Regions from separate parts of the Micromonospora sp. NPDC126480 genome, predicted to be linked through region 2. Evidence: predicted binding sites of a transcription regulator. Region 2 holds the regulator's gene; the other holds the start of a gene.

Region 1 (7,985 bases), on a different contig from region 2:
ACGGCCCCCGCCGGCTGAGCGACCTGGTGCACCGGCGGCCGCCGGGCGTCACCGGCCACCAGTGGACCACCTCCCTGCGGGAGACCTTCGACCTCGTCGTCTGCGCCGCCGACACCGGGTATCCGACGGTGGCGGTCGAGATCGGCCCGCCTCCGCCCGCGGGCTCGTCCGCCCAGCGCGTGGAGCGGATGAAGGACGCCGTCAGCGCCGCCGTCGGCCTGCCGGTGCTGCGGATCGGCTCGCCGACGCTGCGGGCCGCCGACCACGGCGCGGCGATCCTCGCGTACGTGATCGACGCCCGCGGTTACGCCGAGCGGTGGGCCGGGGAGCCGGGGGTGACCGGGTTCCGTGAGATCCTCGGGCGGCTTCCGGACGGGCGGACCGGCGCGGTCAACGACCTGGGCGCGCTGACCCGGACCGCGGCCGTGGAGGCGTACGTGTCGCGGCGGCTGGCGGACCCCATCGTGCGCGGGTTGCACGTGCAGTGGTCCGGCGGCCCGGCCGAGGGGTGGAGCTGGGTGGCGATCCGCCCCGACGCGCTCCTGGTGGAGCGGGTGACCGTGACGGAGCACCGCTTCGCCTCCGGCGTCGACCCGGCCCGGCTCGCCGAGGATCTCGCCACCCTGGCCGTCGGCGAGCGGTTGCGTGCCCAGGACGACGGCACACCGGCGCTTACCGCACCCGACCAGCTGCGTGCGGAGATCCGCGGGTTGGCCGCGCGCCGCGACGAGCTGGCCGGCGGGTTCGCGTTCGACCACCTCTGCGTCGACTGATCCGCGCCTCCCGGCCCGGCCGAGAAAATTTCTCCGCCCGCCGTTGAACCATCGTCCGCACCCTCCCGTACTCAAGCGGGAATGGACAGGATCTCCCCGACCGCGTCGCCAGGCGCGGAAGACGGTGCGGAAAGGGCATCGTCGTTCATCGACGTGCCGCCGGTTACGTCCCGATGGGTCGTGCCGTCTCAATTCCGTCGGTCCGCCGAGGTCTCGAATCAAATACCGGATCGCGAAGGAGAGCAATTCAATGCGCAGGTCCACACGGGCGCGCCGGTCATCCGGTAACGCGCGGAGCAAGCGGCTGGTGGCCGTGGTCGGCACGCTGGTGGTCTTCGGCGGTGTGGTCGCCGTGACCCAGATCTCGTCGGCCGGCGAACGGCGGAAGGAGCGAACCCGCCCGGCGGCCGCCGCCTGCGTGGAGCCCAGCCCCGGCGCGACCGCGCCGGCCGGGACCGGCACGACGACCCGCACCTGGCAGAACGGCCGTTGGGTACGCAACCACTGGGGCGACGGCCAGCAGTCGGTCGAGGAGTGCCAGGAGACCCGGGACGGCGAGGCCCCGGCGAACAACGGTGGGTCCGCGGTGGCCTGCCCGGACGTCGCCAGCCGGCTGCCGCAGATCCCCGAGCGGGCCCGCGCCGAGGTGGACCGGAACCTCGCCCAGCTGCAGAACCAGATCAACGAGGCCGACCGGCGGCTCGCCGCCGAGGGCAACCGCGGCGACGCCTTCGTCCGCAACGCCATCCTGAGGCCGCTGGCGGACAAGCGACGGGCGACGTTGCAGCGGATCACCATCGCCGTCGACCGGTTCGGTCCGCGGCCGCGCGGGTTGGCCGAACTCGCCGAGTGCCAGGTCGCCCCGACCGGTAACCCCAACGACGGCAACAACGGGGGGAACAACGGCGGTGACAATGGCGGTGACAACGACGGCGGAAACAACGGCGGTAACGCCCCGGGTGCCGGCTTGGGCGTGCTCGCGAACAATTGCGACGAGAGCCGCCTGCAGCCGCACGACGGTTTCCAGAACGGCAACCGCTGCGTCAGCACGTCCTTCGGTGAGGTGGGCGCCGCCGAGAACAACCCGTCCCTGCTGATCACCGACTTCCCGCAGGAGGTCGGCGCCAACCAGCCGTTCACCCTGCGGGTGAGCACCCGGAACCTGATCCGGGACCGCTTCCTCGCCGCCGGCCAGGGCGGGTACTACGTCGAGAGCTCGCTGCTCAACGAGGACGGGCTGACCCGTGGTCACTTCCACACGGCCTGCCGGATGCTGCAGAGCACCGACGAGGCGCCGGCGAACCCGGAGGCCGTGCCGGCGTTCTTCGTCGCCACCGAGGACAGCCAGGGTGGCCGCGACGCGGACGAGGTCGTCATCCAGGTCCCGGGCCTCCCGGAGGCGGGCCTCGCGCAGTGCGCGGTCTGGGCCGGTGACGGCTCGCACCGCATCCCGATGATGGAGCGGGCCAACCAGACCCCCGCGTTCGACGCGGTGCGGATCGAGGTCAACTGAGTGACGGGTGCGGGGCCGTCCGGGGTGTACGACCCGGGGCGGCCCCGCACCGTGCCGGCCTCAGGCCGCCACCGCGACCGCCGGAGGGGTCGGCGCGGCCGTGGCGGCCCGGAGCGCGGCGATCCGCCGGTTGCGGGAGCGGGCGGCGAAGAGGTTGGCGGCGGCCACCACCAGCGCCAGCCCGGACAGGCCCAGCCACAGCGCGTCGACCGATACGCGGTGCGCGACCTGACCGCCCAGGATGGGACCGGCGAACGTGGCGAAGGCGTGGCCGAGTGAGTAGACCCCCTGGTACCGACCGCGCTGCGCGGCGGGCGACAGGTCGGCGGTCAGCGCGGAGTTCGCCGGGGTCATGGCCATCTCACCGAGGGTCCAGACCAGCACGGTGAACGCGTAGAACCACACGCTGTCGGCGAGCGCGGTGAGGGCGAAGCCGGTGCCGATCACCAGGACGGCGACCGCGACGGTGCGGGACCGGTCGAAGCGGCCGACGAGCCGGGGCACGAAGAGCTGGCCGAGGACGATCATGAGGCCGTTGACCGCGATGATCGGCCCGTACGCCGTGGCCGGCAGCCCGTCGGCCTGCAGCGCGACCGGCAGCAGCACGCTCGCCTCGATGCAGAGCCAGGCGAGACCGGTCAGCGCCGTGAAGGTGAGGAAGACCCGGTCCCGCAGGACCGTACCCAGGCCGCCGGAATCGCCCCGCGCGGCCGGACCGGCGGCCGTGACCGCCGGTCGGGACTCGGGCACCGTGAGACCGATCAGGGCGGCGGTGCCGAGCAGCACGGTGGCGTTGATCACGAACAGCAGCACCGGGTCGACGCGGACCAGCAGTCCGGCGATGGTGGCGGCGACCGAGAAGCCGATGTTGATCGCCCAGTAGTTCAAGGTCAGCGCGCGCAGCCGGTCCCGCTCGCCGACCACGTCGATGATCGTCGCGGTGAAGGCGGGCCGGGCCACCCCCAGGCAGAGTCCGAGCAGCAGCGTCAGGGCCGCGATCGCCGCCGGATGCCCGCTCAGGCCGAGCGACAGCGCGATCGCGGCGGCCGCCACGTTGCCGCTCAGCATCGCCGGTCGCCGCCCCCAGCGGTCCGCCACGACGCCGCCCAGGACGCCGCCGGCCGCGCTGCCGGCGCCGTGCAACCCGATCACCATTCCGGCGTACGCGGGGCTGAAGTCCCGGACCGACACCAGGTACACACCCAGGTAGATGGCGACGAAGCTGCCCAGCCGGTTGATCAGCGTGGCGGTCCACAGGTGCCAGAAGGTGCGCGGCAGCCCACCCGCCGTCCGCGTCCACCACTTCCTCATCGGCCGCCCCCGTCCACCCGGAACCGTAATGACCACCAAGCTTGGCGCTCATTACAACCCAGGGGTACGACACGGCTGCGGTCGCCCTTCGGGGCGCGTGGCGCGGATCACGATCACGGCCGGGAATGGCAGGCCCCGCAAATGCCGGCGGGGCCACGCCGAATTCCGGCACGGCCCCGCGCAGGGCGTCGTTCAGCGGTTCTTGTACGCCTCGACGACCTCGACCGGGATCCGGCCGCGCTCGGAAATCTTGTAGCCGTTCTTCACGGCCCATTCCCGGATGGCGCGGTTCTGCTCCCGGTCCATTCCCGCGCCGGAACCGGCTCCCCGCCGCGGCGGCCGTGCCGTCTCCACGCCACCGCGGCCGATCCGCCGGCCGGCCGTGATGTACGGGTCCAGTGCCTTGCGCAGCACACCCGCGTTCTCGTCGGAGACGTCGATCGTGTACGCCACGCCGTCCAAGCCGAACTCGACGGTCCGATCGGCCTTTCCGCCGTCGAGGTCGTCGGTCAGAACCGTGATTACTTTTCTTGCCATCGCCGATTACTCCCTGTGTGGGGGCGGGGTGTGTTCAAAGTTTGACGTATCGCATGGCATAACCGCAACAAAACGCGTCGTACTCATTTAGGTTCGGCTCGGTAATCCTTCGCCGAAATCGGCGCACGGTCGGCCGGAAAGTGCCGCCGGTCAGTCCGCGAGCAGGCCGGCGTGCCCGGCGAGCGCGGCGGCCTCGGCCCGGCTCGAGACCCGGAGCCTGCGCAGCAGTGTGGCCGTCATCCGCTTGGCGGTGCGTTCGGAGACGTGCATCCCGAGGGCGATCTCGACGGTGCTGCGCCCGGCGGCCTGCTCGCCGCGCTGGCGCTGACCGCGCTGGCGATCCCGCTGGCCGTGAGGGTCGGCGGCGGCTCACCGCGGGAGTTGGTCGTACCGCGCCGGAGTGGTCTGGGTCACACCACGGAACAAGGGGAACGATTTGTTACTTGAGTTGAACACGCTCAACTCAACGTGATAGCAGGTGTTCGATGGCGAAACTTCCGGTCCTTCCCCTGACCGACGCCGTGCTGCTGCCCGGCATGGTGATCCCGGTGACCCTCGAGACGATCACCCAGGCCGCCGTCGACGCGGCCCGCGCCACCGGCGACCGGCGGCTGCTCGCCGTGCCCCGCATCGACGGCGAGTACGGACCGGTCGGCGTCGTCGCCACCATCGAGAAGGTCGGCCGGCTGCCCAGCGGCGAACCGGCCGCCGTCGTACGCGGCCTCACCCGCGCACGGATCGGCTCCGGCGTCCCCGGGCCCGGCGCGGCGCTCTGGGTGGAGGCGACCGAACTGACCGAACCCGCCCCCGCCGGCCGCGCCCGGGAACTCGCCCGCGAGTACCGGGCCCTGATGACGTCGGTGCTCCAGCAGCGCGGCGCCTGGCAGGTCATCGACGCGATCGAGCGGATGACCGACCTGTCCGAACTGGCCGACTCGGCCGGCTACGTGTCCTGGCTCAGCCTCACCCAGAAGACCGAACTGCTCGCCGCCCCGGACGTCACCACACGCCTCGAACTGCTGGTCGGCTGGGTGAAGGACCACCTCGCCGAGCAGGAGGTCGCCGAGCAGATCACCACCGACGTGCGCGAAGGGCTGGAGAAGTCCCAGCGCGAGTTCCTCCTGCGCCAGCAACTCGCCGCGATCCGCAAGGAACTCGGCGAGGACGAGCCCGATGGCTCGGCCGACTACCGGGCCCGCGTCGAGGCCGCCGACCTGCCGGAGAAGGTACGCGAGGCGGCGCTGCGCGAGGTCGGCAAGCTGGAACGGGCCAGCGACGCCTCCCCGGAGGCCGGCTGGATCCGTACCTGGCTCGACACCGTGCTCGAGATGCCGTGGAACACGCGTACCCAGGACAACACCGACCTGGCCGCGGCGCGCGCCGTGCTCGACGCCGACCACGCCGGCCTGGCCGACGTCAAGGACCGGATCCTGGAGTACCTCGCGGTGCGCAACCGGCGTGCCGAGCGCAACCTCGGTGTCGTCGGCGGGCGCGGCTCCGGCGCGGTGCTGGCCCTGGCCGGCCCGCCCGGTGTCGGCAAGACCAGCCTCGGTGAATCCGTCGCCCGGGCGCTCGGCCGCACCTTCGTGCGGGTCTCCCTCGGCGGCGTGCGCGACGAGGCGGAGATCCGCGGCCACCGGCGCACCTACGTCGGCGCCCTGCCCGGCCGGATCGTCCGCGCCCTGCGGGAGGCCGGCTCGATGAACCCGGTCGTGCTCCTCGACGAGGTGGACAAGCTGGCCGTCGGCTACTCCGGCGACCCCGCCGCCGCGCTGCTGGAGGTACTCGACCCGGCGCAGAACCACACCTTCCGCGACCACTACCTGGAAGTCGACCTCGACCTGTCCGACGTGCTGTTCCTGGCCACCGCCAACGTCGTGGAGGCCGTCCCCGGCCCGCTGCTGGACCGGATGGAGCTGGTGACGCTGGACGGCTACACCGAGGACGAGAAGGTCGCCATCGCCCGCGACCACCTGCTGCCCCGGCAGCGGGAGCGGGCCGGGCTGACCGTCGACGAGGTGACGATCACCGACGAGGCGCTGTCCCGCATCGCCGGGGAACACACCCGGGAGGCCGGCGTACGGCAGCTGGAACGCGCCCTGGCGAAGATCCTGCGCAAGGTCACCGTCGCACTCGCCACCGACCCCGCGCCGGTCCGCGTCGACACCGGCGACCTCGCCCGCTACCTGGGCCGGCCGAGGTTCACGCCGGAGTCGGCCGAGCGGACGGCGGTGCCCGGGGTGGCGACCGGCCTGGCCGTCACCGGCGCGGGCGGCGACGTGCTCTTCATCGAGGCCACCGACATGGCGGGCGAGCCGGGGCTCACCCTCACCGGCCAGCTCGGTGACGTCATGAAGGAGTCGGCGCACATCGCGCTGTCGTACCTGCGCTCGAACGGGCGCCGGCTCGGGCTGGACCCGAACGCACTCGCCGGACGGCGGATCCACCTGCACGTCCCGGCGGGCGCGGTGCCCAAGGACGGCCCGAGCGCCGGCATCACCATGGTGACCGCCCTGGCGTCGCTGGCCAGCGGCCGGTCGGTCCGGCCCGAGTTCGGGATGACCGGCGAGGTGACCCTCTCCGGACGGGTGCTGCCCATCGGTGGCGTCAAGCAGAAGCTGCTCGCCGCCCACCGGGCCGGCCTCACCGAGGTCATCATCCCGAAGCGCAACGAACCGGACCTGGACGACCTGCCCAGCGAGGTACGCGAGGCGCTGACCATCCACCCGCTCGCCGACGTCGCCGACGTGCTCGCCCTGGCGCTACGCCCGGCCGACGCCGACACGAAGGCGCTGGACGGTCCGGCACTCACCGCCGCCTGAGGTGTAAGGAAGGGCCCCTTGTTAACGCCTGGCGTTGTAGAAGGGGCCCTTCTTAACACGTGCCCTCGGTGATCGGTCCGGGTGCGTTTCCCGCACCTCGCTCCTGCCGGACGGTGTTAACAAGGGGCCCTTCCTCTACCGAAGGCGTTAAGAAGGGGCCCTTCCTTACCGCTCAGCGGCGCTGCCAGCCGCGGTCGCTGCGGTCGTCGTGGCGGCGGTCGCCGTCGGGGCGGCGGTCGCCGTCGGTGTCCCGGTCCCGGCGGACGGTCGCCTTGCGGCCCTTGATCGTGCTGCCGCGCAGCCCGGCGATGACCTCGTCGGCCAGCGCGACCGGCACCTCCACCAGTGAGAAGCGGTCGGCGATCTCGATCGAGCCGATGTCCCGCCCGCTCACCGCGGTCTCGCCGGTGATGGCGCCGACCAGGTCCTGCGGCCGGACGCCGGCGCGCCGGCCCAGCCCGATGAAGACCTGGGTGGTGCCGGCGGCCCGGGGACGTGCCGGACGGCGTTCGACCCGACCGTCGTACCCCGGCCGGCCCTCCCGGGACGGGCGGACCGCGACCTGCGGGATCTCCTCCTCCTCGTCCGTCGTGCCCGGCAGCGTCGCCTCGTGGGCCAGACTGACCGCGGCGAGCGCCACCTCCATCAGGTCGAACTCGTCGCTGAGTGACTCGACGATCGCCCGGAACGGCTCCAGGTCGTCCTCCAGCAGGCTCTCCCGCAGGGCCGCCTGCGTGAGTTCCAGCCGGCGCGTCCGCAGGTCCGCCACCGTCGGGATCTTGTCGATGGTGATCCGCTGGCCGGTGACCCGCTCGATGGTCTTGAGCATCCGGTGCTCGCGTGGCTCGGCGAGGGTGATCGCCACCCCCTCCCGGCCGGCGCGACCCACCCGGCCGATGCGGTGCACGTACGACTCGGGCGCCGATGGCACGTCGTAGTTGACAACGTGGCTGAGCTGCTCGACATCCAGTCCACGGGCGGCCACGTCCGTGGCCACCAGCAGGTCGGCGGTGCCCGCCCGCAGCCGGC
Region 2 (7,985 bases):
CCTCGGCCTGCTTCAGCTCGTTCTTCAGCGCCGGGATCCGGCCGTACCGCAGCTCGGCGGCGCGCTCCAGCTCGCCGTCGCGCTCGGCCCGCTCGGCCTCGCCGCTCAGCCGCTCCAGCTCCTCCTTGGCGGTGGAGAGCTTGGTGATGTGGCTCTTCTCCAGCTGCCAGCGCTCGGAGAGGGCGGTGAGCTGCTCGCGCTTGTCGGCCAACTCCTTGCGCAGCCGCTCCAACCGCTCGGCGGACGCGGCGTCCGGCTCCTTGGCCAGTGCCATCTCCTCGATCTCGAGCCGGCGGACCGCCCGCTCGATCTCGTCCACCTCGACCGGGCGCGAGTCGATCTCCATGCGCAGCCGGGACGCGGACTCGTCGACCAGGTCGATGGCCTTGTCCGGCAGGAACCGGTCGGTGATGTAGCGGTCGGACAGGGCGGCGGCGGCGACCAGCGCGGCGTCGGTGATCCGTACGCCGTGGTGCACCTCGTAGCGCTCCTTGAGCCCGCGCAGGATGCCGATGGTGTCCTCGATCGTCGGCTCGCCGACCAGCACCGGTTGGAAACGGCGCTCCAGGGCCGGGTCCTTCTCGATGTGCTCGCGGTACTCGTCCAGCGTGGTCGCACCGACCATCCGGAGCTCACCGCGGGCCAGCATCGGCTTGAGCATGTTGCCGGCGTCCATCGAGCCCTCGCCCTTGCCGGCGCCGACCACCGTGTGCAGCTCGTCGAGGAACGTGATGACCTGGCCGTTCGAGTTCTTGATCTCTTCGAGGACGGACTTCAGCCGCTCCTCGAACTGCCCCCGGTACGACGCGCCGGCCACCATCGCGCCGAGGTCGAGCGAGACCAACCTCTTGTCGCGCAGCGACTCGGGCACGTCGCCGGCGACGATCCGCTGGGCCAGGCCCTCGACGATGGCGGTCTTGCCGACGCCCGGCTCGCCGATCAGGACCGGGTTGTTCTTCGTACGCCGGGACAGCACCTGGATCACCCGACGGATCTCGGCGTCCCGGCCGATGACCGGGTCGATCCTGCCGTCCCGGGCGCTTGCGGTCAGGTCCACGCCGTACTTCGCCAGCGCCTGGTAGGTCTGCTCCGGGTCGGCCGTGGTGACCCGCCGGTCCCCACCACGGACGGTCGGGAACGCGGCGACGAGGTTCTCCTCGGTGGCGCCGACGGCCTTGAGCGCGGTCGACACCGCGCCGCCGACCCGGGCGAGGCCGGCGAGCAGGTGCTCGGTGCTTGTGTACTCGTCGCCGAGCGGCCGGGCGATCTGCTCGGCGGCACCGATCGCGTTGACGAACTCGCGGGCCAGGGTGGGCTCGGCGACGCTGGAGCCGCGCGCGGCGGGGAGCGCGTCGACCGCGCGCCGGGCGACCCGGCGCAGTTCGTCGGGGTCGGCACCGGCGGCGCGCAGCAGGCCGGCCGCGGTCGAGCCGTCGGTGTCCAGCAGGGACAGCAGCAGGTGCCAGGGTTCCACGGTGGCGTGCCCGCGCTGGTTGGCGAGTGCGACGGCACCGGTGATGGTCTCGCGGCTCTTGGTGGTGAGACGTTCGGTGTTCATGGGCTCCCCCGGGATCGGCGTGTCCACTGGTACGGACATTCCCAGAGTTGAGCCTATTCCGCTCAACCTTGTCGCTGTGACCTGAGTCACTCGTTGGCGTGTCGTGCGGCGTGGGCGCGCACCTTGGCGCGGTTGCCGCAGCTCGCCATGTCGCACCAGCGACGGCGGCCACGCGGGTCGAGGAAGAGCCACCCGCAGTCCGGCCCCGGGCACGCGCCCACCGACCGGACGGCCTCGCCGGTCACCAACTCCTCGGCGGCACGCGCGACGGCGTACAGCGGGTGGGCCAGCCCGGTCGAGTCGGGCAGGACCCGCCGCGCACCGCCCCCGTCGGCGGGCGCCAGCTCCGTGGCCCGGACCGCCGCCTGCGCCACCCGCGCCACCTCACCGAACGCCTCCTCGTCGGTCGGGTCGCGCAGCAGCCGGTAGAGCGCGTTGCGGAACCGGTAGGCCTGGCGGAGGACCGTACCGGCGGTCCGCGCGTCGACTGTCGCGTCGGCCCGGAGCCGCTGTCCGGAGGCCGCCGGCAGCAGGCCGGCGTGCCCGGCCCAGATCACGAAGCGGTCGTACGTCGGGATCCACTCGCGCTTCGGATCCGGCGGACCGGACGGCGCCCGGACGACGGCGTCCCAGCCGGACCAGGTGTTGCAGAAGTCGAGCGCGGGATGCCCGCCGTAGAGCTTCGGCAGGGGAACGCCGTCGACCTCGACCCAGTGCACCGGTCGATTGTGCCGCTTGACAAGCCGGGCCAGGAAGGGTTGCCTCTCACTAACCGGTAACTATTCACTTAGCGGTTAGGAGAACACATGGGGCGCCTGTTCGCCGCCACCCTCGGAGTGCTCACCGTCACGGTCGCCGCCACCGTGGCCGCCGCCGGCCCGGCGCTGGCCGGACCGGCGGCGGCCGGCCTGGACTGGCAGCCGTACCGGTCGCAGCCGTACACGGTCGCCGCCGGCGAGCGGTGCGCCTTCGCCGTGCACGCCGAGCCGGTCGTCGACGAGGAACGCATCGCGACGCTGACCAGCTACCCGGACGGCAGCCCGCACCAGCAGGTCATCACCGGCGACCTGCGGGTCCGCTACACGAACCTCGACAGCGGCGCGACCGTCGAGCACGACCTGAGCGGGACCGCCTTCATCGACTACGGCACCGACGGCTCGATGACCCACCGGTACCTGGGCGCGGTGGCCGTCGGCTTCCGGGCCACCGACGCGTACCCGAAGGGGATCTGGCGGCTCGACGGCTACCACGAGGTGACCTTCGCGGCGAACGGCGGCGTACGCCAGATCCGCGTCGACGCCGGCACCGAGCACGACGTCTGCACCGACCTGCACTGACGCGCCGTTGATCCGGCGAGTTCCGGCCGTCGGCGGCGCCGGAACTCGCCGGTCCCGGAAGGTGCGCCTCGGGGACCGGCCGGATCATCAGCGCGCGACGTGCGAGTACGCTGCGCGGGTGCGAGTACGTGTCGAACAGACTTCGCTGCCGGGGATCGGCGTACGTCACGACCTGATGACGGAGTCAGGACGGCGCCTCGGCGTCGTCTCCCACCGAAACGGCCGGCGTGACCTCGTCCTCTACGACCCCGACGACCCCGACGCCTGCCAGGCCGACATCCCGCTGACCGACGACGAGGCGGAGGCGCTGGCCGACATCCTCGGCGCGTCGCTCATGCTCGGTCAGCTCTCCGGCCTCCGGGAGCAGGCCGCCGGCCTGCTCACCGAACAGATCGCCATCCCCGCCGGCTCGTCGTACGTCAACCGGAAGCTCGGGGACACCAAGGCGCGCACCCGCACGGGCGCCTCGATCGTGGCGGTCCTCCGCCGCGGCGAGGTGATCGTCTCTCCGGATCCCTCGTTCCGCTTCGCGGCCGGCGACGTGGTGGTCGTGGTCGGTACCCGGCAGGGTCTCGACAGCGTGACCGCCATCCTCGCCGACGGTGACCCGGACGGCTGAGGCGGATGCACGAAACCACGACGCTGCTCATCGAGGTCGGGGCGCTGCTGTTCCTGCTCGGCCTGCTCGGCCGGATCAGCCGCCGGATCGGCCTCTCGCCCATCCCGCTCTACCTGCTCGCCGGCCTGGTCTTCGGGCACGGCGGCGTGTTCGAGTTCAAAGCCAGCGAGGAGTTCTTCGCGATCGGCGCCGAGATCGGCGTGATCCTGCTGCTGGTCATGCTCGGTCTGGAGTACTCCGCCGGCGAGTTGGTCGGCAACCTGCGGGCCGCGGCGCCGGCCGGGCTGGTCGACGGCGTGCTCAACGCGCTGCCGGGCGCCGCGTTCGCGCTGCTGCTCGGGTGGGACTGGGTGGCCGCCGTCGTGCTGGCCGGCATCACCTGGGTGTCGTCGTCCGGTGTCATCGCGAAGGTGCTGGGCGACCTGGGCCGGCTCGGTAACCGGGAGACCCCGGTGATCCTGTCGGTGCTGGTCATCGAGGACCTGGCGATGGCCTTCTACCTACCGCTGCTCACCGCCGTCCTGGCCGGGACCGGTCTGATCGCCGGCGGGGTGGCGCTCGGCGTCGCGGTCGCCACGGTGCTGATCGTGCTTGTGGTGGCGATCCGGTACGGCCGGGCCATCTCGAACGTCATGTCGGCCGGGGATCCCGAGGCGCTGCTGCTGGGCGTGCTGGGCCTGACCCTGCTGGTCGCCGGTGTGGCCGCGAAGCTCCAGGTGTCGGCCGCGGTCGGCGCGTTCCTGGTGGGCATCGCGCTGTCCGGGCCGGTGGCGCACCACGCGACCGAACTGCTCACCCCGCTGCGGGATCTGTTCGCCGCCGTGTTCTTCCTCTTCTTCGGTCTGGTCACCGACCCGCGCGACATCCCGCCGGTGCTGCTGCCGGCGCTCGCCCTGGCGGTGATCACGATGGGGACGAAGACGCTCACCGGTTACCTCGCGGCGCGGCGGGCCGGAATCGCCGAACCCGGCCGCTGGCGCGCCGGCCTCGCCCTGGTGCCCCGGGGGGAGTTCTCGATCGTCATTGCTGGACTCGCGGTGGCGGCCGGGAGCGTCGAGCCGCAACTTGCCGCGCTCGCCACCGCGTACGTCCTGATCACGGTCGTGACCGGGCCGATGTTGGCCCGGGTGCCCGACCTGGACTGGTTCAAGAGCTGGCTGCGGCGCCGGGCGGCGGAGCAGCGCGCGCGGCCGGCGCCCGTCCCGGACTGACCGGTCCGTCCCGTCCCGGCCGGGTCCAACCGTACGGTGCGACCCGGCCGGTCCAACGGTTGTCGAATTGCTCCCGCGAGGGACTACCGCTGATGGCGCGCTCGCGTTACCGTTTCGGCCCAGCAGCCATGGGTTCGCGGTGGTGCGTAAGCCCCGCGACGAGGAGCGGGAAGGTTGGCCGGTGAGCGTGCAGGAATCGACGTTCCACGGCTTCGCCAACCCTGTCGACCCGTCGCCGACGGAGTTGCGGGCGTGGGCGTACCACCCCGACTCGGTCCCACTGGCGTCGATGCCGCCGGACTGGGACCTGCTGGTCTCCGGTGACCGGCTGGTGATGACCCTCTTCGACCTGGCCATGGATCCGGCCTGCCCGGCCCGCCGGTTCGCGCTGCACTGCCTCTACATCTACGCCGCCGACGGGATCCGGACGAATTTCCGCGCCCATCCCAAGCGGCGCTTCCGGAAGCTGGTGGAGCAGGCGGAGCGCGACGGCGACGAGCTCATGCGGACGTGGGCGCACAACAGCCGCGTCCTGCTGGCCCGGCCGAACCTCTTCGCGTACCGCGACTGGTGCGAAGGCGGCCTGGTCCGCGAGAACCGCCGCCTCGGCTGACCTCGGTCCAGCCCCGCCCTTCCCCGTCGTGCCTGTGCGGACGGGCCGGGACCCCCCGTGGGTCCCGGCCCGTCCGCCGGCGGTCAGCGCGCCCTTCGGTCGCGGCTCTCGCGTCGGCCCTGGTCGACGCCGTGGTCGACCGAGTCGGCGAACCGCCCTTCGTTGATCGTGTCGCCGAGCCTGCCCTCGGTGAGCTTGGCGAACCGCTTCCGGACGTTCTCGGCCACCTGCTCGAGACGCTCTTCCGTCTGCTGGGCAACCTTCTTCGCCGATTCCGCCATGGCTCCCCCTGCCATCGGAGTCCGGATTGAGTCGGTTGAACCTGATTTCGAGGCTAGTCGACCTGCCTCACCCGACGGAGGAAAACAGCGAACGGCGGTGCCCCGGGCCGGGACACCGCCGTTCGCGAGGGCTCAACGCTCCGGGTTCCGGCGGGGACGCCAGACCACAAGCGCGGTGGAGGTGCGGTTGGTGGGCACGAGGTCACCGCCCGGGAAACGGGCGAGCGCCTCCAGTTCGGCGATCCGGCGGTACGCGGCGTCCAGCTCCGCCTCCAGCCGGGCCACCCGCTGCTGCGCCTGCTCCAGCAGACGCTCCAGACCGATGATCCGCTTCACGCCGGCGAGGTTGATGCCGTCGTCCTGGCTGAGCCGCTGCACCTCACGCAGCAGCACCACGTCGCGGACGCTGTACCGGCGACCGCCCCCGGCCGCCCGGCCGGCCTGGACCAGACCGAGCCGGTCGTACTGGCGCAGCGTCTGCGGGTGCATGCCCGCCATCCGCGCCGCCACCGAGATCATCAGCACCTTGGCCTCGTAGGCAGGGTCATCCGCTCCGACGAACCCGTCCGACATCCCCGCTCACCTCCACGTGCACTCAACCTCAACCAACTCGACGTACCCGCGCCTCGAGATGTTCCCGGGCGGCCGGCGGGGTCTGCGCGGCGAACGTCTCCAACGCCGCCCGCGCCTCGTCCGACAGCTTCGCCGGAATCACCACGTCGAGCGTGACAAGCAGGTCACCGGCCCGCCCGTCGTTGCGGACCACCCCCTTGCCCCGCGCCCGCAGCACCCGCCCGCTCGGCGTGCCCGGCGGCACCCGCAGGGTCACCGCGCCGTCCAGCGTGGGTACCCGCAGATCCGTGCCGAGGACGGCCTCCGCGAAGGTGATCGGCACGGTCAGGGTCAGGTCGTCACCGGATCGCCCGAACAGGTTGTCCGGGCGTACCTTGACCTGGACGAAGAGGTCGCCGGCCGGGCCACCCCGCTCACCGGGCTCGCCCCGCCCGGCCAGCCGGATCCGTTGGCCGTCGGCCACCCCGGCGGGGAACCGGACGTTGAGGGTCCGGGTCTTGGTGACCCCGCCGGTGCCCTGGCACTCCGGGCACTTCTCGTCCACCACCGTGCCGACGCCCTGACAGTTGCGGCACGGCTCGGAGAAGCTGAACGACCCCTGGTTGCGGGTGGTGACCCCGGCGCCGTGGCAGACCGGACAGGCACGCGGCTGGGTGCCGGGCTTCGCCCCGTTGCCGTGGCAGGTGTCGCACACGCCGGGGGCGCGCAGCGTCAGCGGGAGCGTCACCCCACGGACCGCGTCATCGAAGTCCAGGGCGACCTCGGTCTCGACGTCCCGCCCCCGGGCCGGGCCACGGGGCGCGGCGCCACCGCCACCACCCGAGAAGATCGAACTGAACAGGTCCTGGAAGCCGGCCCCACCGAACCGCCGGTCCCCGCCCGTCGCGCCGCCGAACAGGTCGGACACGTCGAACGGCACGCCACCGGGCCGACCTCCCGCGCGGGCGTTGCGCCGGAACGCACCCGAACCGAACAGGGAGCGCATCTCGTCGTACTCCCGGCGCCTGGCCTCGTCGCCGAGCACCGCGTACGCCTCGGAGACCGCCTTGAACCGCTCCTCGGCCTTCGGGTCGCCGGGGTTGTGGTCCGGGTGCGACTCGCGCGCCAGCTTCCGGTACGCCTTCTTGATCTCGTCAGCGGAGGCGGCCTTCGGCACGCCCAGGACGGCGTAGTAGTCCTTCTCGATCCAGTCCTTGGAACTCACCGGTCCACCCCCTTCCCGCCGAACGGTCGTCCCGCCCACCCGGTGCGGGCGGGCGGGACGATCCGGTCGTCGTGTCGCACCACTTACTCAGGGTCGGCGACCCCGACCAGCGCCGGCCGGAGCAGCCGCTCGCCGATCAGGTAACCCCGCCGCATGATCTGCACACAGGTCGGCTCGCTGACCTCGGCCGAGGTCTGGTGCGCCACCGCTTCGTGCCGCGTCGGGTCGAACGGGTCACCCTCCTCGCCGAACGGGGTCAGGCCGAACTTGCCAAGCGCGGTGGTCAGCTGCTCCGCCACCGACCCGAACGGCCCGACCAGGTCACCGTGCTCACGGGCCCGGTCCAGGTCGTCGAGGATCGGCAGCAGCGCGGCCAGCACGGAGCCGGTGGCCTGCTCGGTGACGAGGCCCCGGTCCCGGTCGACCCGCTTGCGGTAGTTGGCGTACTCGGCGGTCACCCGCTGCAGATCCCGGGTCCGCTCGTCGAGCTCGGCGCGCAACGCCTCCAGCTCGGCGCCGAGCGAGGTGGCCGCGGCGGCGTCGACCGGCTCGGCCGGGGCGTCCACCACCGGCGGACCGCCCGGCGTAC

What was found. The regulator HspR, encoded in region 2, represses chaperone genes until heat shock. The targets are predictions, from matches to a motif close to TTGAGTNNNNNNNACTCAA.
Region 1: a site for HspR is predicted at 4,578-4,596, ahead of lon (endopeptidase La). Genes of this name have one in related genera too.

The regions. Positions count from the first base shown of each region.
Region 1 covers NZ_JBEORU010000024.1:2,858-10,842, forward strand. The annotation lists gene ABTW87_RS21250 (PDDEXK family nuclease) at 1-773, shown strand, start outside; gene ABTW87_RS21255 (hypothetical protein) at 1,024-2,286, shown strand; gene ABTW87_RS21260 (MFS transporter) at 2,347-3,597, opposite strand; gene ABTW87_RS21265 (histone-like nucleoid-structuring protein Lsr2) at 3,790-4,134, opposite strand; partial or broken gene ABTW87_RS21270 (DNA-binding response regulator) at 4,285-4,428, opposite strand; gene lon (endopeptidase La) at 4,620-6,956, shown strand; gene ABTW87_RS21280 (DEAD/DEAH box helicase) at 7,129-7,985, opposite strand, start outside.
Region 2 covers NZ_JBEORU010000033.1:26,525-34,509, forward strand. The annotation lists gene clpB (ATP-dependent chaperone ClpB) at 1-1,558, opposite strand, end outside; gene ABTW87_RS25350 (CGNR zinc finger domain-containing protein) at 1,645-2,277, opposite strand; gene ABTW87_RS25355 (hypothetical protein) at 2,365-2,895, shown strand; gene ABTW87_RS25360 (cation:proton antiporter regulatory subunit) at 3,014-3,514, shown strand; gene ABTW87_RS25365 (cation:proton antiporter) at 3,520-4,725, shown strand; gene ABTW87_RS25370 (hypothetical protein) at 4,907-5,338, shown strand; gene ABTW87_RS25375 (hypothetical protein) at 5,422-5,619, opposite strand; gene ABTW87_RS25380 (heat shock protein transcriptional repressor HspR) at 5,752-6,192, opposite strand; gene dnaJ (molecular chaperone DnaJ) at 6,221-7,396, opposite strand; gene grpE (nucleotide exchange factor GrpE) at 7,480-7,985, opposite strand, start outside.